4 regions of the Paeniglutamicibacter sp. NPDC091659 genome follow, and region 4 is predicted to be linked to each of the others. Evidence: predicted binding sites of a transcription regulator. Region 4 holds the regulator's gene; each other region holds the start of a gene.
What was found. Region 4 encodes LexA, which represses DNA repair genes until DNA is damaged. Its sites were predicted from a motif close to TCGAACANNTGTTCGA; they were not measured.
Positions count from the first base shown of each region.

Region 1: ACIQLF_RS12835 (DUF222 domain-containing protein) is a predicted target of LexA. The motif match lies at 2,184-2,199, and genes of this name have one in related genera.
Region 2: ACIQLF_RS08410 (LexA family protein) is a predicted target of LexA. The motif match lies at 1,970-1,985, and genes of this name have one in related genera.
Region 3: ACIQLF_RS05130 (DNA polymerase III subunit alpha) is a predicted target of LexA. The motif match lies at 3,215-3,230, and genes of this name have one in related genera.

Region 1 covers NZ_JBIVTO010000006.1:172,463-177,855, reverse strand. Annotated here, with positions in the region: gene ACIQLF_RS12840 (winged helix DNA-binding domain-containing protein) at 1-106, shown strand, start outside; gene ACIQLF_RS12835 (DUF222 domain-containing protein) at 180-1,904, opposite strand; gene asd (aspartate-semialdehyde dehydrogenase) at 2,216-3,334, opposite strand; gene ACIQLF_RS12825 (NF038396 family protein) at 3,523-3,762, opposite strand; gene ACIQLF_RS12820 (dihydrofolate reductase) at 3,759-4,331, opposite strand; gene ACIQLF_RS12815 (thymidylate synthase) at 4,328-5,131, opposite strand; gene ACIQLF_RS12810 (GntR family transcriptional regulator) at 5,299-5,393, opposite strand, start outside.
Region 2 covers NZ_JBIVTO010000003.1:186,820-192,212, reverse strand. Annotated here, with positions in the region: gene ACIQLF_RS08420 (aldo/keto reductase) at 1-337, opposite strand, end outside; gene ACIQLF_RS08415 (dihydrofolate reductase family protein) at 796-1,365, shown strand; gene ACIQLF_RS08410 (LexA family protein) at 1,534-1,881, opposite strand; gene ACIQLF_RS08405 (cytochrome c biogenesis CcdA family protein) at 2,030-2,905, opposite strand; gene ACIQLF_RS08400 (DsbA family protein) at 2,924-3,661, opposite strand; gene ACIQLF_RS08395 (nucleoside deaminase) at 3,879-4,391, opposite strand; gene ACIQLF_RS08390 (uracil-DNA glycosylase) at 4,544-5,173, shown strand; gene ACIQLF_RS08385 (SDR family oxidoreductase) at 5,170-5,393, shown strand, end outside.
Region 3 covers NZ_JBIVTO010000002.1:42,604-47,996, forward strand. Annotated here, with positions in the region: gene ACIQLF_RS05110 (ATP-binding cassette domain-containing protein) at 1-634, opposite strand, end outside; gene ACIQLF_RS05115 (VOC family protein) at 682-1,122, opposite strand; gene ACIQLF_RS05120 (hypothetical protein) at 1,335-1,646, shown strand; gene ACIQLF_RS05125 (dihydrolipoyl dehydrogenase family protein) at 1,733-3,088, shown strand; gene ACIQLF_RS05130 (DNA polymerase III subunit alpha) at 3,355-5,393, shown strand, end outside.
Region 4 covers NZ_JBIVTO010000013.1:53,779-59,171, forward strand. Annotated here, with positions in the region: gene ACIQLF_RS19160 (histidinol-phosphate transaminase) at 1-853, opposite strand, end outside; gene ACIQLF_RS19165 (LysM peptidoglycan-binding domain-containing protein) at 965-1,345, opposite strand; gene lexA (transcriptional repressor LexA) at 1,631-2,350, shown strand; gene ACIQLF_RS19175 (ATP-dependent DNA helicase) at 2,454-4,460, opposite strand; gene hflX (GTPase HflX) at 4,453-5,393, opposite strand, start outside.

The sequences.
Region 1 (5,393 bases), on a different contig from region 4:
CAAGGAACGTTCTGCCGTGGCGGTGCCTTTCGCGCAGACGTCCGCAAGCCATATGCATCGCATGAACTCTTCCATGGCCGGGTACCTGGATTTCCGCGCCGGATAGTTCTGTGGTTTGCATGGGTTGCAAGGTGCAATCTCATCCAACGCGCGGGGTGGCACCAAGCGGCAGGGGGTGTTCAAGCGGCCAGCGGTTGGGCGGCGGGGTGGAAGATCCAGTTGCGCCTGGGTATCTGCAACGGGTCTACAGATTTCGGCTGGATGACGTGGGGCAGCCCCTTGAGCATCACGACGCGGAAGTGCCCGGCGTGGTGGGCCACATGGCATCGTACGCACAAAAGGCAGCCGCGGGATACATCGGTCCTGCCTCCGGCGTTCCACTCGTCGAGGTGGTGCGCCTCGGTCCGGTTCACCGGCATCGAGCACCCCGGATTGCAGCATCCCTTGTCCCTCACTGCGATGGCACGGCGCTGGGCACGATTGAAATACCGTCTGGTCCTGCCAAGCTCCAAGGGAACCCGGTCGCCGTTGAGCACAATCGGGATGATTCCCGCATTGCAGGCGATGCGCCGGCAATTGGATGCCGAGATGTCCTCGCCGTGGTCGGTGACCCCCGCGTTTTCCAGTTCGCCGCGCAGGGTCTGGAAGTCTATGGTGACAGCGAGGGTGAAGTGCGGCCTCATCGGCATTTGCTCGCCGGTGTCCTCGGCGTTGGCTGTGCCGGTGGTTGTATCGGAACCGGTGGCGATGCGGAGTGAATCGATCAGCAACTGGTGCAGGCGCACGGCGCGCTGCCGGAAATAGGCCTGGTCGAGAGTCTCCCCGGGCAGGACCTCGATGCCCGGATCCGACTGATTGCCAATGCTGGGCATGGAGCCGGAGAGGTCTTCAAGCCCGGACAGTGGGCGTTGGTCGATCGGCGTGCTGGGGTCGACTGCCCATTCCGGGATGGGCAGTCGCGGGGTGGCGGGCTCCGCGGAAGGAACGGGACGAGTGCCGGCCTGGGTTTTAGGGTTGTTCAGGAGATCGGCGGCGGTGGCAAGTAGTTCGTGGCCTTCGGCATTGGTGATGATCTTGTACTCGTAACCCTTGTGCGTGTGCCCCAGGTAGTAGGCACCGGTGAACCTTGATTCGTTGTCCTCGCAGCGTTCCACCATCCCGCTATTCAGGCGTTTGGCCTGGTCCTTGAGCAACGTGTTGGTTCCCTGGGAGTTGCGTGTAGATACGGCGTTGGCGAGCTCGGCCTCGAAGTGCCGTGCGACCGCCTCCGGTTTTGGCTGCAGCTCAATTTCAGGACGCATGCCCTCCAGCTTCCTGGCCAGGCCCGCGATCGCCGTGGGATCGGCGGTCGCTTCACGGAAAACCCTGCCCAGCTGCGGGAATTTTGGCGGTACGGGTTTGCCGTTGTAGCCGGTGTGGGGGAGCAAATTCGTGGCGGTTTCCATGCGGTGCATGGCCTGGAAATGGGTGAGGTTCTGTTGGGTCTTGAGGAACTCGGCCTCATCGCGGTACAGGGATTTGCGGTTCGGAGCGTTGGTCGCATCCGCCGGGAGTCGGCGTTCACCAGCCAGGAATTCGGCGGGGTCGGCGAGGATCTGGTTCAGCTCCGCCAGAGGTTCTTCGGTGATTGTATGCAGGCTGGCATCGGTGGCGCGAGCCGCGGCGAGGATTTGTCCGTAGCCGCTGATTCGGTAGAAGTCCTCGGTCAGAGCGATGAATACTGCGGCGCGGACCTGTGAAGGGCCGATGGAGTGCGCGGCGCGTTCGAGCAGTTCCCTGAAGACGGGTTTGAGGATCGCAAGTAGGCGCAACCCCTGGCCGGCGTCATCTTGATCCGGTGGGGAGTCGAGGGCCGCGGTGATTGCCGCCACGACACTGCCCGTGAGTTCCTGCTGGGTGCCCATGGGAACCAGCATGGATGAATGCGCGTGGCCGTGGGCGAGCCGGTGCCGGACTGTGGATAAGTGTTCTTCGGGACAAGGCCCCGGACAAAACATGATGCGGAATCCAGTATGGCGTTCGCCAGTCTTTGCCCGATTACCGGTTGCGGCGCCATGGATGACCTCGCATGGGTTCGGCTCGGCGCTGTGGTGACTTGTCCCCTCGTTCTGCTCACACCGGCCACACAAGAAATGCCGGGCCCGGCGACCTCCCAAAACCTGGGAAGGCCGCCGGAACCCGGCATGAATTCTTGTTCGGAAACCCCGTCGAGGGACTAGAGGCGTCCCTGCGCGATCGAGAGCATGCGGCGCAGCGGCTCGGCGGCACCCCACAGCAGCTGGTCGCCGACGGTGAACGCCGAGATGTACTGCGGGCCCATCTCGAGCTTGCGGATGCGGCCCACCGGGATGTCCAGGGTGCCGGATGCGGCAACCGGGGTCAGCGCGTCAACCGTGGCTTCCTTGGTGTTCGGAACGACCTTGGCCCACTCGTTGTCCTCGGCCAGCAGCTTCTCGATCTCGGCCACCGAAAGGTCCTCGGTGAGCTTGAGGGTGAGGGCCTGGGAGTGCGAGCGCATGGCGCCGATGCGCACGCACAGGCCGTCCATGATGATCTTGTTGGCGTCGGTGGTGCCAAGGATCTTGTTGGTCTCGACCCCGGCCTTCCACTCTTCCTTGGACTGGCCGTTGCCCAGGTCCGAGTCGATCCACGGGATCAGCGAACCGGCCAGCGGCACGCCGAACTGGGAAGCGTCGAGTCCGCCGCGCTGGGTGGCAAGGACCTTGCGATCGATCTCGAGGATCGCCGAAGCCGGGTCGTCGAGATCCGCTGAGACGTTGCCGTTGATCGTGCCGAACTGGGTGAGCAGTTCGCGCATGTGGCGGGCGCCGCCGCCGGAGGCAGCCTGGTAGGTCATTGCGGTTCCCCACTCGACCAGGCCGTTCTTGAACAGCCCGCCCAGGCCCATGAGCATGCACGAAACCGTGCAGTTGCCGCCGATGAAGTCCTTGGTTCCCGAGGCCAGCGAGGCGTCGATGACGTTGCGGTTGATCGGGTCCAGCACGATGACCGAGTCGTCGTTCATGCGCAGCGTGGAAGCTGCATCGATCCACAGGCCGTCCCAGCCGCGTGCGCGCAGGTCGCCGTGCACGGCCTTGGTGTAGTCCCCACCCTGGGCCGTGACGATGATCGGCAGCTTGGCAAGGGTGTCCAGGTCGTAGGCATCCTGAAGTGCAGGCGCGCCTTCGGCGAATGCGGGGGCCGCGCCGCCCGCATTGGACGTGGAGAAGAACACTGGATCGAGATTCGCAAAGTCGCCCTCGTCCTGCATGCGTTGCATCAGAACAGAGCCAACCATGCCGCGGTAACCGACAAAGCCAACGGAAGAAGTCATGGTCCCATCTTAAGGGTTCGGGTCCGCGATTGGGGAGTTGGTTACGCCACACGGGTGCCACCGTGCGGTTGCCGGGGCACGGGTTGCCGGGACATGCCACGTCAGCAAACGAAGGACGCCGCACCCGAAGGGGAAAAATCCCTCGGGCACGGCGTCCTTCATGGTGCGGTGTTCTGGCGACTCCGGCGTTACGGCTTCTTGTCTTCCTCGGCCAGCAGCTTTTTGCGCGCGCCGACGGCCCAGAGTGAGCTGAACGCAAAGAACTGGGTCAGTGTGAGCAGCAGGACCAGGCCCATGATCTTGGAACCGGTCAAGATAAGGAACAGGCCGAGTGCCGCAAAGATCAGGGCAAAGAGCGGGAAGAACATGTAGCCCAGGACAAAGAGTGCCTCGGGGTTGGTCTTCAGCGCCTTCAGGCTGTCCTTCACGCGCCGCGCTCCCATGCTTCGATGCGGTATTCGGTGCCGTTGGCCGACTTGAGCCATCCGTTGTCCGGTTCGCTCATGGCCTTGGTCCAGGCCGAGTCCAGTGCCGGGGCGGTGGTGTCGCCCTTCAGGCTGTCGTTGATGACGGTGACGATCGCCAGGTTGGCCTTCGGTGCCAGGGCCGCGTAGATTTGCCCGCCGCCGATGACCCAGATTTCCTCGGCGCCGTCGCTGGCGCGCGCAACCTGGAGTGCTTCCTCCGGGGAGGAAACGGGGGTTGCGCCCGCGGCGCTCAGAGCGGCATGGGTCGAGGCGTCGCGGGTGATGACGATGTTGGTGCGGTCGGGCAGCGGACGGAACTTTTCCGGGAACGATTCCCAGGTCTTGCGGCCCATGATGACAGGGTGGCCCATCGTGGTGCGCTTGAAGTGGGCCATGTCCTCGGGCAGATGCCACGGCATGGACCCGTCCAAGCCGATGACGCGGTTGGCGGCCTCCGCCCAGATCATGCCCAGTCGTTCGGGGATGGTGGTCTCGGCGCGGTGTCCGGCGCTGGAATTCAGGTTGCTCATACGGCGATGGGGGCCTTAATCGTCGGGTGGTGTCGGTAATCCTCGATGACGAAGTCGTCGATCGTGTAGTCGAAGATTGAATCGGGGGTGCGCGTGATGCGCAGCTGCGGGTACGGGTACGGCTCGCGGGTGAGCTGTTCCTTGACCTGCTCCAAGTGGTTGGCGTAGATGTGGGTGTCGCCGCCGGTCCAGACAAACTCGCCGGGCTGAAGGCCCAGCTGGTCGGCCATCATGCGTGTCAGCAATGCGTAGGAGGCAACGTTGAAGGGGACTCCCAGGAACATGTCGGCGCTGCGCTGGTAGAGCTGGCAGGAAAGCTTGCCATCGGCGACGTAGAACTGGAAGAAGGCGTGGCATGGCGGCAGTGCCATGTTCTCGATCTCCGAGACGTTCCACGCAGAGACGATGTGGCGGCGGGAATCGGGGTTCTCGCGCAGCGAATCCATGACCTGGGAGATCTGGTCGATGTGTCGGCCGTCGGACGTGGGCCACGAGCGCCACTGCACGCCGTACACCGGGCCGAGTTCACCTTCGGCATCCGCCCATTCGTCCCAGATCTTCACGCCGTTCTCTTGAAGATAGGAGATGTTCGAGTCCCCGCGCAGGAACCACAAGAGTTCCACGGCAACGGACTTGAAATGGACGCGCTTGGTGGTGATCAGAGGAAAGGATTCCGACAGGTCAAAGCGCATTTGGCGGCCAAAAACACTGAAGGTGCCGGTGCCGGTCCGGTCGCCCTTGGCGGTGCCATGGGCCAGGACTTCACGCAGCAAGTCTTCGTATGGGGTTTGAATCGTCACCTGCTAAGTCTAGTCGGGCACGGCGATTCAGCCGGCGACGTGTGACGTGAACACGTGAAATGCGCTGATGATCACTACGAAAGCCAAAGCGGCAAACCTGGCTCGAGTATGGCTGATGGCGTCATCCAATGAGCGCCAGTCCAGTGCCGCTTCCGGGTGCAGAGTGGTTAGTCCGAGGCGCGTAGCCGGCCGCGGAGCAGGGAAATCAGGGTGTCGTCCTCGATGCCCGCGGCCCTTGCTTCGCCGATGAGTTCGTCGATCA
Region 2 (5,393 bases), on a different contig from region 4:
TGGGAACCGCCTGGTGCAGGATCAGCAGGTCGATCTGGTCGATGCCCAGCTTCGCGGAGGACTTCTCGAAGGCGTGGAGGGTTTCGTCGTACCCGTAGTCGGTGACCCAGATCTTGGTTTCGACAAAGACCTCGTCGCGGGGCACCCCCGACTCGCGGATCCCTTGGCCCACCTCGCGTTCGTTGAGATATGCGGCGGCAGTGTCGATGTGCCGGTATCCGATGCGCAGCGCTTCGGCCACGGCGGTTGTGGTCTCCTCGGGAGGTGTTTGGAATACACCGAGGCCCACTGCGGGCATGGTGACACCGTTGTTCAGGACTAGGTTCGTGGTTGTCATGCCGGCAACGCTACGCCCCTGTCTGCGGAGGTGGGAGGCACTGTTATTACCTGTTGTGCCGGACCCTCCCACGCGGAAACTGAATGGTAGGCCGAGACACCTTCAAACGTGGCCAGTTGCAGAAAATGCGTCATGCAACAGATTGAACTGTGGCTTGCTCGAAACGATCATGGAGGGGCAGGCTCGCGGCTTCGGCGTATTGACAAGGCGGTCAGCGTTGCGATTGACATGTGCTGCATCTATTCATACGATCGCTGATCAAATGCACCATTTCTTGTCTTCAGCGATCTGCGTGATGCTCTGCAGTCGGGCAAGGGCAGAGCGCGGATGGTCTGCGGCCTGGTTCGCATCACGACGGCGTTAAAGTAGGTGCGATCGGGGCCGATGAGAAATGGGGCCGGCAGTCGTCTGAGTACGGTCCGGTGAACGCGGGGCGCGCATCAAGGGAGAGCAACGAGATGAGACCACTTCGATATTCGATCAACGTCACGCTCGACGGCTGCTGCCATCACGAGGCAGGGCTCCCCCCGGACGAGGAGTCGATGCGCTACTGGACCGCTGAGATGGAGCGAGCCGATGCCCTGCTATTCGGCCGGGTGACCTACGAGATGATGGCGTCGGCGTGGCGGAAGCCGGCCACGGGCACGTGGCCTGACTGGATGGATGAGTGGCAGATCCCGTTCGCCGAGACCATCGACCGGGCGAAGAAGTACGTCGTGTCGAGCACGCTGAGCGGGGTCGATTGGAATGCCGAGCTGGTGCGAGGCGACTTGGGGCAAGCGGTTCAGCGGCTCAAGCAGGAGTCAGGCGAGGGCCTGTGGGTCGGTGGTGTGACGCTCCCCTTGGCGTTGGCAGATCTGGGTTTGATCGACGAGTACGAGTTCCTTGTGCAGCCGGTCCTTGCCGGACACGGGCCGACGTTGCTCGCCGGTCTGCGCGAGCGCATCCAGCTCGAGCTCGTGGACTGCCGTGAGTTCCGGTCGGGGGCGGTCGCCCTGCGATACCGACCCACGCGAGCTACGGCTTGACGTGATTTGTTCTGGCCCGTTGACCGATCCCTCGCATCGGAACGACGACTCGGGGTCGCGTTGCCCCGCGCTGGCCGTGCCCCCGAACGCGCGGACATATCGACGGGGAACATCGCTCCCAGGTGCCGCCAGAGGACAGGGCAAACGTTGCCTGACGTGGCACCTAATTTAGACGTGGTGCAGGCAACGGGTCACAACGCCCCAGATGCTCGTTTCCTCAAGGATGGCACCGGCTTCGGCCGCTGATTGTTCGTCGCTGCAAAGCACCATGGCCCCTTGGTGAAGGACCAAACGGCGGATGACGAGATCACCCTCCTGCACCGCGATGACAACCGATCCGTCCTTCGGGGTCAACGAACGGTCGACGATGACCTCGTCCCCGTGGGCGATGCCCGCCGAAGCCATGGAGTTCCCCGAGACGCGCATGAGGAATGTCGAAGTGCGGTCGCGAATCAGCAACCTGTTCAGGTCGATTCCGCCGTTGTAGTAGTCGCGGGCCGGCGAAGGAAATCCCATCGCTTCAACGGCGCCGACGGGGCCCTGCGACTCGGGGCCAGGCGTGGGAGGTTGCGGCAGATTGATCCCGAACAACGCACACACCTCCTAGAACAAAGATTCGGCCATTAGCCTAGCAGTGAGGGTAGGGAGGCGTTATCTCTCAGCGCTAGCGCTGTGCGTTCTCTGTTGAAATAGCAGGGGTTTCGTCAGCGGCCTCGTTGGGGCCGTTGGTTCTGCGAATCGCGGCGCGCAGCCACCAGACCAGAAGCAGGACGCCAACAAGCAGCGTCCACACCCAGGACGGAACCACCGAATCAAGCCATCGGCCCGAGTTTTCCAGGAACGAGATCCAGCTTGAGGGCAGCAGCTCGGGGATCGAAGCCATGCCGTTGGTGAAGATCATGAGCCAACCAACCACAAGGGTCACCGCACCGATGAGCAGCGAGGTGGTGTGGAACTTCAGCGGCCCGACGGAGAACCTGCGGCCACGCATCCAGCGCACGGATCCATGCCCGGTCTTGCGAATCAACAAGGCGATGAGAAGGATCGGGATGACCATTCCCACCCCGTAGAGCCCCAGCAGCAGGCCGCCGCGGGCAGGGCTTGCGGAGGTCAGCGCGAGTGTCAGGATCGCACCGAGCACCGGTCCGGTGCAGAACCCTGCCACGCCCGAAACCGCGCCCAGCGCAAACGTCCCAACCAAGGATCCGGCCGCCGGCGCTGGCCTGCCGCCCGGTATGAACCGGGAAAAATCGAACCCGCCACCCAACGCCGTGACCAGGCCCAAAACGATCAGCACCCATCCGGCACCGGTCAGCAGGACGCCGCGATCGATGCTTAGCATTCCGCCCAGCCAGCCCAGTCCCAGCCCCAGCGGCACCAGGGTGATGAGCAGCCCGGCCAGGAAGACCGCGCCGAGGCTCAGCAACTTGGCACGCGACGCGGCGATGTTGGCAAAGAAGGCCGGCAGCAGCAGTGCGTTGCAGGGGCTGAACACCCCGAGCATTCCGCCGATGACGGCGTAGGCGAACCCGACTTCCATGTGTGTTGGGCCTTCCGGTTAACCGGCGAGCTCGGCGTCGATGGCCTGGACGAAGACCTCGAGCGGCTGGGCCCCGACGACCGGGGTTCCGTTGATGATGAACGTCGGGGTTCCCGTGACGCCAAGGTCCTTGGCCTCGTCGTGGTTCTTTTGCACCAACGCGGAGGTTTCCTCTGATGCGGCATCGGCCACCAGTTGCTTGTGGTCCACACCGATCTTCTTGGCGAGTTCCTTGATGCCCTCGGCGGAGAAGTCAGCGTTCTTGGCGGTGGAGCCGTCGGCAAAGATTGCGTCGTGGAATTCCTGGTACTTGCCCTGCTTTCCAGCGGCGACTGCCAGCTCGGCGCTCTGGCGTGAGTTTTCGCCGAAGAACATGATGTCCCGGTACTCGATGCGCAGCTTGCCGGCATCGACGTACTGCTGCACGATCGTGGGCAAGGAATCCGCGGCCCATTTGGCGCAGTATCCGCACTGGAAATCCGAGTAGGTGACCATGGTGACGGGTGCGTCGATGGCGCCGACGGCGGTCGGATCATTGGCGGCGCGGCGTTCGACGTTGATCTTCTGCTGTGCGGCTTCGGTGTTCGGAGCGCTCTCGCTGGGTTGTGCCGCGGCCGCGGGCGGGGTCGCCACGGTATCCCCCGGAGTGGGGATCTGCATCCCGATGATAATGCCGATCAGCAGTGCCACGGGGATCGGCATGATCCAGAACCAGGGCAGTTTTGGCTTGGCCGGTGTTTGGGGTGCTTCTGACATGAGGGAGACGCAGGGTCCTTCCATCGGGGGCATTCCTCACCGAGGTGTCGGGCTACACAGATATCCGGGCGCTCCAACGTCTGCGGCAAGAGGTCTACCAAGAAACGTATCGGAGCCAAGGACACAAGGTGAAATCGCGGCCGCGCACGTCCACCCGAAATGCCGGCTTCCCTGCAGGAGCCGGGAAGTGCTTTGGCCAGGTCCGGATTCGTTCTGGTCAAACCACGTTTTCGGATCCGGCCGCGGCGCCCGATCCATGATGCGAGCGGAAGTGCAGCGCCCGGATCTGGCCCACAAGTTCCTCCGCCGGGCCGTCGACCTCGACGCCCGGGACAATGGCGTTTACCGGCAGCGGCGCCACCGGCGCGGGAGCCACGCCCCATTCCCGCAGCCAGGCATCGAGCATGGCGCCCGAGGCGACGAACACGATCCTGCCGAGACCCGCCCATCCGTGCGCCCCCGCGCACATGGGGCAATGCTCCCCCGAGGTGTAGACGGTGCATGCTGCCCGCTGCTCGGCGGTAAGGTTCCTGAACGCCCATTGCGCAATGGCCAGCTCCGGGTGGGCGGTGCCGTCACCGGAGGCCACCTGGTTGTGTCCCTCGAAACGCACAGTCCCGGTCCCGTCGACGAGCACCGACCCGAACGGCTCGTCCCCCGATTCCAGCGCCTGCCCGGCCAATTCGATGCAGCGCCGCAGGTAATACAGATCGTTCGCGTTGATTCCCATCGACCCATCATCCACCGGCATTTGCCGGTTGACCATGCAGTTCCCGCGCCGGGATTCAACCGATCCAGCCGGCGGAATGGTTCGCCCGGCGGGCGGCGAATGCGCGGACGGCACAATCGGCGTAGGCTCAGGGGTAGGGCGAAAGGTGAATAATGAGCCAATCCGAGTACTTTGAAGAACAGTTGAGCAAGGTGGAGGACGATTCCATCGCCGAGCTCACTGCACTATGTCGCAAGTTGCAGGAACAGCAGCCCGGTTCGCGGGTTCCGCTGATCGATCCGATACACGACGTGGATGAAGCTCGGGTTATTTCCCTGCAAATCGCGCCGGGTCCCGGAACGTCCTCGGGTTTCCTCTCACTGCGCAACGACGATCCGACGGCAGCCCGACTTGCGTCGGTCTATGAGGCAGCCGGGCTGGAACCGCGCTACGGCATCCCGTGGAACGTGTTCCCGTGGGAACTCCCCGACGGCGGAACCAAGCTGACCCCGGATCAGGTCAAGGCCGGGATCCGCCCGCTCAAGGAACTGATGCGCATTGCGTACCGGACCTCCGCGATCGTGGCGCACGGCACCGAGGCCAAGCGCCTGGTGCAGGCCTGGATCAAGGCAGGTGGCCAGCAGGTCATCAACCAGCGCGGCATCAAGATCTACGAGGTGCGTTCCACCGCGGACCGCGCATTCCTGGGATCGGCAGAAAAGCAGCAAGCCTGGTTCGATGAAATGGTCGCCGCCTACACCGACGCCATGGCGCGCGCCGGCCTGCGACCCAACGAGAAGTGAAGGTCCTGATCCTCGGTGCCGGAGACCTCGGCACCGAGGCAGGGCTTCGCCTGGTCGCCGCCGGGCACGAGGTGACAGCTTGGCGCCGACGCGCCGAATTGCTGCCCGCTTCCTTCATTGCGGTGTCCGCAGACCTGGGCGATTCCGAACGCGCACTTCCGGCCATCGACCCCGACACCGAGCTGGTTGTTTTCACCCCAGCCGCGCCCGAGCGCAGCCT
Region 3 (5,393 bases), on a different contig from region 4:
GCAGTCCCCACGGCCCGACCTCGTAGATGTCGGCTCCCGGCAGCGCCGCCAGCAACGGCGAGTGGGTGGACATGATGACCTGGGAGTCGCCCGTGGCCATCAGGTCCTTGAGGATGCCCACGAGCGCCAGGCAGCCGGAGAAGGACAGCGCCGATTCGGGTTCGTCGAGGACCCAAAGCCCTCCCTCGCGAAAGCGGTCGATGATGAGCTCCAGGAACGATTCCCCGTGGCTCATGTCGTGGAAGCGCGGCTCGGGCCGCATTCCGGGGTTGTTTTCCAGGTAGGTGTAGAAGCCGTGCATGGTTTCCGCGCGCAGGAAATATCCGCGGCGGCTTGCTCCGGGGTTGCGAATGACCTGCAGGTGCTCATCCAGCCCCGACTCGGTGACCCTGGTGCTGTGTTGCGCGCCGGTGGAACCGCCCTCGGGCGACAGGCCGTAGCTCACCGCGATCGCCTCGACCAGAGTTGATTTGCCCGAGCCGTTTTCACCGACCAGCACCGTGGCCGAACCAAGCTCCAGCCCGTGTTCCAGGAGTTGGCGGACCGGAGGCAGGGTGTTCGGCCATTCGTTGCGGGACGCGGGGTTTCGCTCGCGTTCTGTGATGCGGCGAACGGGGAAATTCGAGATGTGCATGATGGCTGAAACCGTCTTTCGGCGGGACGCGGAGGGAGGGACTGCGTTCAGACGCCGGTGATGAAACCGTCTTCGCCGATGCCGAAGGCCGGGTTGTGGACGAAGTCCCAGCGGAAGCCGTCTGGATCCGCCACGCAGGCGCTGGTCCCGCCCCATTCCCTGGTCGTCGGGATGCCGACGGAAGTGGCACCCGCCGCCATGGCCTTTGCGTACAAGTCGTGGACCTCTTCAACGCTGCCGGTGTTGTGGCCAAGGGACATCGGGGGCGCCTGCACCCCGTGACCCACATCCCCGTACTCTCCGGGCATTGAGGCGACGTTCCACAGGGCAAGCAGGAGACCATGGCCGGCCTGGACGAAGAGGATTTCCCCGGGAATGTGTGAAATTTCGCGGAAGCCGAGACCCTGGACATAGAAGTCGCGTGAGCGCTCAACGTTGCGCACGCCCAGGGTCAAGGCGGTGATCGCGGGTGCTGGTACTGGAGTCATGGGCACGAGTCTATGCCCTTGGGATTGCCGAAAAGTAGACTTCAGGACGTAATTTGTCGTAGATGTGTTCTAGCCTCGCCTTGTATAGAACATAGTTTCTAATAAAATGGTTGAGTGCGCCATTGGATCCCGTGCGGCGCTGCTTCCTTGGTGCCGAACGGGCCCGGGGGCGGCGCCGTTTGGTGGGTGTGGGGCGAGTGAGAGGTGGGGGCGTGGGAATTTTTACCCAGTCGATCGAGGTCGACTGCACACTGGCGGGGGTTCCGATCCGCATGCGTTGGCAAGGGCGGGAATATAAGCTGGCCGCCGAGCCGGTGCGTTGGTTCCAGCGACGCAACTGGTGGAAAGAGGAATTGCGGGCCGAACGCGGACGCGGCCCGGGGCTTGTCGACTACGAGGTCTGGCGGCTGCAAGTCAGGCTCGCCGGGGTTGGCCCCCTACGTACCTTTGAGGTCTCCCGCCAGGTCGGGACCGGAAGATGGCGAATCATCAAGATCCACGACGCCTGCGGGGAAAGTGCTTAGCCCCGTTCTCTGGCTGTTCGCCGGGGCAAGTGCAAGGCTGAAGGCTAGGCATTGCATGGCGGATTTGTGGACGCAGGGGTGGTCTTGTGCAGGAAATATTCGATGTAGCCATCATCGGCATGGGCCCCGGCGGGGAGGTTGCCGCCGACAGGCTGATCACCGCGGGCAAGAAGATTGTGGTTTTTGAAACGGAACTCATCGGGGGCGAATGCGCCTACTGGGCCTGCGTTCCCTCCAAGACGGTGTTGCGGGGGCCGGAGCTTCGGGCCGAAGCCGGGCGCGCCGCCGGGACCCTGCCCTTCGCGCTCAACTGGCAGCAGGTGCGGGACTACCGCGACTACATGGTCAGGCACCTGGATGACAGTGTCCAGGCCGAAGGCTACCGGCAGCGCGGCGCACGGGTGGTCCGCGCGCGGGCAGGCATCGCGGGACCGGGCCGCATCCAGGCTGACGGCCGGGAATACTTGGCCGACCACATCATCGTCGCCACCGGAACCGCGCCGGTCTTCCCCTCCTTCCCCGGGTCCGAGCAAATCACCGCATGGGGCAACCGTGAGGTGTACACGCTCGCGGAGCTGCCGCAATCGGTGGCCATTGTCGGCGGAAGCGCCGTCGCGCTGGAAACCGCGACATTCCTGGCCGGATTCGGCGTGGACGTCACGCTGCTCAACAGGAGCCAGCGCCTGCTGGGCCGCGAGGAACCCGAGGTCTCCGCGCTCGCCGAAACCTACTTGCGCGATGCCGGGGTAAACGTGCGCATGAACCGCTCGATTGCAAGCGGGCGGGCCGATGGCGGGAGAAGCGTGCTGGCGTTGGGTGACGGAAGCGAGCTCACCGTTGACGCCGTTGTTTTCGCCACGGGACGGACCCCGCGCACCGAAGGGTTGGGCATCCCTCGCGCCGGAGGTCTCCTGGATGACAAGGGGTACATGCAGGTGGACGAGCATTGCTGGTCCGCTGAAGGCCTTTGGGCGGCGGGGGATGTCACCGGAATCATGCCCTTTACGCATGTCGCCAAATACCAAGGACGCATCGTTGCAGATTGCATCCTGGGGAAGGAGCGACGCGCCGGTTACGGGGGGATCCCTCGGGTGGTGTTCGCAAACCCGGAAATCGCATCGGTCGGACTCACTCAGGTACAGGCAGACCTGATCGACCTTGAGACCGAAGCCGTCAGCGTGAACCTGCCTGAGGCCATTGCCCGGCCGTGGACCTACGAACAAGACCCGCGAGGAGACCTGGGCATCCTGATCGACCGGCGGCGACAGGTCATGATTGGCGCCTGGGTCGTGGCGCCGCAAGCCAGCGAATGGATCCACCAAGCGGCCCTCGCCATTAGGGCACAGATCCCGCTTTCGGTCCTGCGTGACCAGGTTCCGCAATTCCCCAGCTACAACGAGGCCTACCTCGTGGCGCTCGACAAGCTCGAGCACTCCGGATAGGCCTGTTCGGCGGATAGGCCGGCGTGGGTGCGCCATCTCATGTAAACCACATAATCCCTGCTCATCGTCCGAACCGAACCGATGTGAATGTGCGCGGGTGGTAGATGCGTTCCAATGCAACTTGATTAGAACGTGTGTTCTAATATGATGGCTCTACCCCCTGCGCGGCGGACGGCCCACGTTGCTCCCACACCGAAGCGACAAAAACCTTCAAACCCGCACCTGGCAAACGAAAGGGGCGCTGCGAAGGAGAGGCGAACATACCCATGGGCTTCACCCACCTGCACGTGGCATCCGCCTTCAGCGCACACTACGGAGTCTCCTGGCCCGAGGACCTCGTCCAGGCGGCGCTCGCCGACGGCGCCGACGCACTGGCCATCACTGACCGCGACGGACTCTACGGAAGCATCAAACACCTCAATGCCTGCATCAAACACGGGATGGACCCCATCCTGGGGGTGGACCTCGCAACCCTCGTACCCACACGACAGGCAAACGACGGCAAGACCCGCAACCCCCTGCGCATCTCCGGGCGAATCATCATCCTGGCCAAGGGGCACAGCAACGGAGCCGGCTACAAGGCCCTCTGCCGTCTGGTCTCCGCCGCACACCAACCAACAACACCCGACGGGATACGCAAACAACACCTGGGCATCACCCCCGGGGAACTGGCAACCCACGCCCTCGATCCCACGGGGGAACCACTGCTCACCATCCTGCTGGGACCAAACTCCGACGTGGGCCTGGCAACCCAACACCACCACTACGACCAGGCCCGCACCCTCATCCACCGATGGCGCACACTCCTGGGGGAGAGAACACTACGGGTAGAGATCGTCACCCACCTGAACAACCCCGGGGAACGGCTCAGTACCGCACACGCCATCCGCCTGCTCCGCTGCGCAGAAACGGCAAACATCGCCCCCATCCTCACCAACGCCGTCAGATACACCGAACCCGACGGCGCGGCAACGGCAGACGTCCTGGACTCCGCACGCGCCCTCACCTCCCTCGAAACCCTCAACGACATCCAACCCAACGGACAAGGCTGGCTCAAGACCGCCGGGCACATGCGCCACCTCGCCGCGGAAATCGCCCGCGAGGCAACAAGCCCCCGGATAGGGACAACGCTCCTGCGCAACACCTCCGCGCTCGCCGACTGGGCACGCCTCGACCCCGTCAGCGACACGGGATGGGGAATACCCGTAGTGCCCGAAGCCCACATCATCGGCATCACCGGCGAACCCAACCGGGAACTCGCCGCACGCGCGGAATCCGGCATCAACAGGCTCATCCCCGGGGAGGGGAACAACCCCCTGATGCGCCAACGCCTGGGGGAGGAACTAAGCACCATCGCAGACCTCGGCTTCGCCCCCTACTTCCTCACCGTCGCGGAAGTCAGCGACATGATCACCCGCATGGGCATACGCTCCGCCGCACGAGGCTCCGGCGCCTCCTCACTGGTCAACTACCTCACCGGCATCAGCCAGGTAAACCCCCTCACCCACGACCTGCTCTTCGAGCGCTTCCTCTCCCGCGAGAGAGCCACCCTGCCGGACATAGACATAGACGTCGAATCCGCCCAACGCCACAACATCTACCAAAAAATCTTCACCCGCTTCGGCGCCGACCGAGTCAGCCTCATGAGCATGCAAAACGGCTACCGCGCCAGGGGAGCTGTACGCGACGCGGGTATGGCCCTCGGCATGGAGGAAGAAGACATAGACGTCATCGCCAAGCAACTCTGGCGCTTCTCCGCTTCATCCTTCCGCGACGCCCTGAACGAGAAACCCGAACTCGCACCCTTCGCCGACCGGCTCGGCACCGAAAAACAACTCGACCTCCTCGTGGACCTCACCGAACGCCTCGACCGGCTACCCAGACACATCTCCATGCACCCCTGCGGAGTCATCCTCTCCAACAACACGCTCCTGGACAGAACCCCTGTCCAACCCAGCGGACTAAACCTCCCCATGAGCCAATACGACAAACACGACATGGACCCCATGGGACTGCTCAAGCTCGACGTCCTGGGGGTGCGCATGCAATCGGCCATCACCTACGCGCTCGCCGAAATCCAGCGCATCCACCCGGACGCACAGACAGTCGCCAAGGCGGGGGGACACCAAGGCAAACACCCCGGGGAAATCCCCGCCTACATCAAACCCAACGGAACCATCGACCTGGCCCTCGTCCCGCTCGACGACAAACCCACCTTCGAACTCATCCGTTCCACACACACGCTCGGCTGCTTCCAGATCGAATCACCCGGACAACGCGAACTCATCGGCAAACTCGCCCCCCG
Region 4 (5,393 bases):
CCTCGACGTTGGCCAGCAACGCCTCGACATGCTTGAGCGCGGCGTTGGCCGTTGCCTGGGTCACCGCCGAAAGGTGGTACGGCAGGCGGACCAAACGGATGGCATCGGTGACCTCCGGAGCGGCGGCGAGGTAACCGACCCTGGCACCGGCCAGGGCGAAGGCCTTGGACATGGTGCGCGAGACGATCAAGCGCTCACGGCCCGGCAACAGGGACAACGCGGACGGGGTCCCGTTGTGGGCGAATTCGGCGTAGGCCTCATCCACGATGACGATGGCGTTGCTTGCAGCACCGGCCTCGTAGACCGCTTCGACGACGTCCAGGCCCAAGGCGGTGCCCGTCGGGTTGTTGGGTGAGCAAAGGAAAACGATGTTGGGCGCCGCGGCCCGCACCTGTTCCGCGGCGTCGGCCGCGGACAGGGCATAGCCCTCTGAGCGAACACCCGCGATGTAGGCGGTGTCGGTTCCGCTGGCCAGCAGCGGGTACATCGAATAGGTGGGAGGGAATCCCATGACCGTTCGACCCGGTCCGCCGAATGCCTGCAGGATTTGTTGGAGCACTTCGTTGGATCCGTTTGCCGCCCAGATGTTCTCGGCGTTCAGGCCGTGGCCGAGATAGGCCGCCAGGCGCTCGCGCAACTCGGTGAATTCACGGTCCGGATAGCGGTTGAGTCCCAGCGCAGCGGCGGATACCTCTTCGACGATTGCGCGATGAACGGCCTCGGGCAGCGGATGGGTGTTTTCGTTGACGTTCAGCTGGATTGGAACGTCGATCTGGGGTGCGCCGTATGGTTCAAGACCTTGAAGATTCTCTCGCAGGGGCAATTTTGCCAGGCGATTTAGCCGTTCATTCACCCCATAAGTCTAGGGCGCTCGGTGCAAGGCATCAGAATCAGCAATGTGGAACGGGGTAACAATCGGTTCGCAATGAAGCGGGGGTCACACCCGCCGTCAGCAACGCGGCAGTTACCGTGCCGATGGAACGTATATCTCGGTTCCCGGGAACAGGACGCTTCCCTCAAGGTTGTTGATCTCGGTGATCTGGCGCACGGCCTCGCGGGGGTCCAACTGGGGCGCGAACTCGCGAGCCAGACCCCAAAGGGTGTCGCCCTCGATGACGGTGACGCTGACGGCTTCTACACCCAGTGGCACATCGGCCGAGGCCTTGGCCGGCGACAGGAACAAGCCCAGAATCATGAGCACGCCCACGCTGGCCAGGAAGATCGGCATGGCGATCAAAACGAATTTCCCCCGGCGAGTCAACCGCAGCGGAGCTTCCTGCGGGGCGTGGTAAGCGATGGGGTCTGGAACGAGGTGGAGCGGGGCCGAGAGAGCAGCGTTTGCCATGTCTTTGCCTTTCCTTTGAGTACGACGGGCCGATGCAAGCGGGCCGCGAGTCGAACAAGCTTCTATTGTTCGAACACGTCTTTCGAATATGTGTTCGTAGTTCGTAAGTTATTTCTAGCACTTTTCAACGACACGTGTCCAGATCGGTTCGAACAAATCTTTGAAAGCGCCGCTTCCGTCCACTAACATGAGTGATGTGGAACGGTGAATTCACTTCATCACTCCGCACCGACAAATTGCGGAACGCGCGGGCCAACCGCCGACGATCGGGATGAGGCACAAAGAATGACGACCGAACAACGAACCCCTCGACGTGACGCGAAGAGCCTGACAATTCGCCAGAAAAAGGTTCTCGAAACAATCCAGCGCTCGGTCAGTGCCAACGGCTACCCGCCTTCCATGCGAGAGATCGGTGACGCGGTGGGCCTGGCCAGCCTCTCGAGCGTGACCCATCAGTTGAGCCAGCTGGAAAAGCTTGGCTACATCCGCCGCGACCCCCGCCGTCCGCGCGCCATGGAAATCCTGCTGCCATTGCAGCTCAAGACCGACACGAAACTTGAAGTGGTTTCCGGGCAGGCCGAACTCAAGGCAGCGAACGGCATGAACGTCTCTGAGCTGACGACCTCGTCCGACACGGCAATGGTCCCCCTGGTGGGACGAATCGCCGCCGGCAACCCGATTCTCGCCGACCAGGCAGTGGAAGACGTGTTTGCGCTGCCGCGCCAGCTCGTGGGCCATGGCGAACTTTTCATGCTAAAGGTCAGCGGCGACTCAATGATCGACGCCGCCATTTGCGATGGCGACTGGGTCGTCGTGCGACGTCAGCAAACGGCAGTCAACGGCGACATAGTTGCAGCGCTGCTCGATGACGAAGCCACCGTCAAGACCTTCCGCCAGCGCGATGGCCACACCTGGCTGCTGCCACAGAACTCCCGCTACGAACCGATCCTCGGTGACGCGGCAACGGTCATGGGCAAGGTCGTTTCGGTCATGCGCTCCATTTAGGGACGTCACTGGCATTTCAACGAGTCAGGGGCCGGTCATCGCGACCGTCCCCTGACTCATTTAACGTTTTGACGCATGGACTCCCAAGTGAGCCGCGCTGCCCCTAGCCTTCGCTGAGCCGTTCGAGCGCGGCCAACACCGTCGGCTTGTCCGGGGTGGCCCACAACGGCGGCAAGGAGGCCCGCAGGAAGCTTCCGTAGCGTTCCGTCGCCAGGCGCGAATCCAGGACGGCCACGACACCGCGGTCGTTGACCGAACGAATCAAGCGCCCAGCGCCCTGGGCCAACCTGACGGCGGCATGGCTCGCAGCCACCGCCATGAACCCGTTGCCGCCATGCTTGGCGACATCCCGGCTGCGCGCCGAGGAGAGCGGGTCGTCGGGCCGCGGGAATGGGATCTTGTCAATGATCACCAGGCGGCATGCATTGCCCGGCACGTCGACGCCCTGCCACAGTGTCATGGTGCCGAACAGGCAAGTGTCCGGTTCGGCAGAGAACTGGTCAACCAGGGCCTTCATGCTCGATTCCCCCTGGCACAGGATCGGCACGTCCAGCCGGGAACGCAGGATCTCGGCCGCTTCCTCCGCCGCTCGGCGCGAGGTGAAGAGCGCCAAGGCCCCGCCCCCGGATGCCTTGATGAGGTCTTCGATCTCGCCGATCATTTCCTGCGACATCTGGCGCCCGGGCTTCGGCAAGTGCTTGGCCACATACAGGATTCCCTGCTTGGGGTAGTCGAAGGGGCTTCCCACATCGACCCCGTTCCAGGTGGGCGCGCCGTCACCGACCAGCCCCAAGGCACCGGCGACTGGTTCGAAAGCCGCGCCGATGGCCAGCGTCGCGCTGGTCAGGATGACAGTGCGGCCGTCGAAGAGCCCTTCGCGCAGCTTGCCGGCAACCGACAAGGGCGCGACATTCAGGGTGGGCTGGCTCGACTCGTCCGGCTGGACGTAGCCCTCCCCCGGGCTGAAATGCCCCGGGCGCGAAGCCCAGATGACTTCCCGTTCCTCGGTCATTTCAAGCATCTTGGTGCATTGCTCGACCAGGTACATGACCTGGGAACGTGCCATCTGCCGTCCGCCGTCCGCGGGCGCGTTGGCCTCGGGCTTCGAATCGGAGAGCACCACGCGTGCCGCCTCGGCGATCTGGTTGATCGCGGCTTCCTGTTCCTCGTTGAGGCCGCGGGCCATCAGGCCCGTGGGGACGCCTTCGAGGCTGCGCTGCAGCGCCTTAGCACCCTGGTTCAGTGCATCCACACTCACCGCGCAATGCTTGCGGGCCGCCGAAGCGGCGGTCTGCACCATGTTGACCGACATCGGGCGGGTCACCGAACTTGTCACCCGGTCCTGCAGTTCGTGGGCCTCGTCGATGATGACGGTGTCGAAGTCCGGCAGCACGGCCAAGCCTTCGAACGCCGACACCGCGAGCATTGCGTGGTTGGTGATGATCACGTCGGCATCGGCCGCTCGGGCACGGGCCATCTCACTGAAGCATTCGGAAGCCATCGGGCACTTCTGGGAACCGAGGCAGTCCATCGCACTGACCGATACCTGGCGCCAGGCCTTGTCGCTGACACCCGGGGTCAGGTCGTCGCGGTCACCGGTTTCGGTGCGCTCGGCCCATTGGCGCAGCCGCACGACCTCCTGTCCGAGTGCGGATGACGGGCCGTCCGCGAAGCCGCCGGCGGCCGGGGCGTCGGATTCGATCGAGAACAGCGTTCCCTCGTCGTCGTCCGGGTAGCCGCCGCCGAGCTTGTACTGGCACACGTAGTTGGAGCGGCCCTTGACCAGGGCCACATCCATCTCGCGGGGCAGTTCGTTCTTCAGCGACTTCAAGAGCCGCGGAACGTCGCGCCCCACGATTTGAGCCTGGAGAGCCAGCGTTGCGGTCGAAATCACCACGGGCTTTTCCGAGTCCAGCGCATGCGCGAGGGCGGGAACCAGGTAAGCCATCGACTTTCCGGTTCCGGTCCCGGCCTGCACCAAAAGGTGTTCGCCGGTTTCCATGGCACGTACTACCTGTTTTGCCATCTCGTGCTGGCCCGGCCTGCTTTGCCCACCCATCGCGGACACCGCAGCGTCCAACAGGGCGATGACTTCTGATTCCTCAGCCATGAATACTAAATTGCTCCACTTCCGCGGCCATGCCTTCGCGCACCTTGACCATCATGCGTGTCCCGTTTTCGGTGTGTTCGATGGCCAGGATTTCAGCCTCGGCGCCGTGCAGCTTGTTGACCACGTCGCCTCGATCGTAGGGAATCATCAATTCTAGTTGGATGCTGGGGCGCGGAATTGCGGCACTGATCTTCTGCAGCAGTTCTTCGATGCCGTCACCGGTGCGGGCCGAGACAATCACGTGGTTCGGCTCGCGTTGGCGCAGGCGTTCCACCACGAACGGGTCGGCCACATCGGCCTTGTTCAGCACGATGATTTCGGGGATGTTCCGGGCATCGATGTCGTTGAGCACCGTGCGCACCGCCTGGATCTGCCCTTCCGGGTCCGGGTGCGCCGCATCGACCACGTGCAGGATCAGGTCCGAGTCCGCGATCTCCTCCAGAGTGGAACGGAACGCCTCCACGAGCTGGGTGGGAAGCGACTTCACGAAGCCCACCGTGTCGGTGAGCGTGTAGTTCAGGCCGTCGCCGGTTTCGGCCTGTCGCACCGTGGGGTCCAGGGTCGCGAAGAGCGCGTTTTCCACCAGGACACCTGCCTGGGTGAGCCTGTTGAGCAGCGAGGACTTGCCCGCATTGGTGTAGCCAACAATGGCGACCGAGGGCACTTCGTTGCGCTTGCGGTTTGCCCGCTTGGCTTCCCTGGCCGGGAGCATTCCCTTGATTTCCTTGCGAAGCTTGGCCATGCGGTCGCGGATGCGCCGGCGGTCCAGTTCGATCTTGGTTTCACCCGGTCCGCGGGAACCGATGCCGCCGCCCGCGGCACCCACGCGGCCACCGGCCTGGCGCGACATGGAGTCGCCCCAGCCGCGCAGTCGCGGCAGAAGATATTCGAGCTGTGCCAGCTCGACCTGGGCGCGCCCCTCGTGGCTCTTGG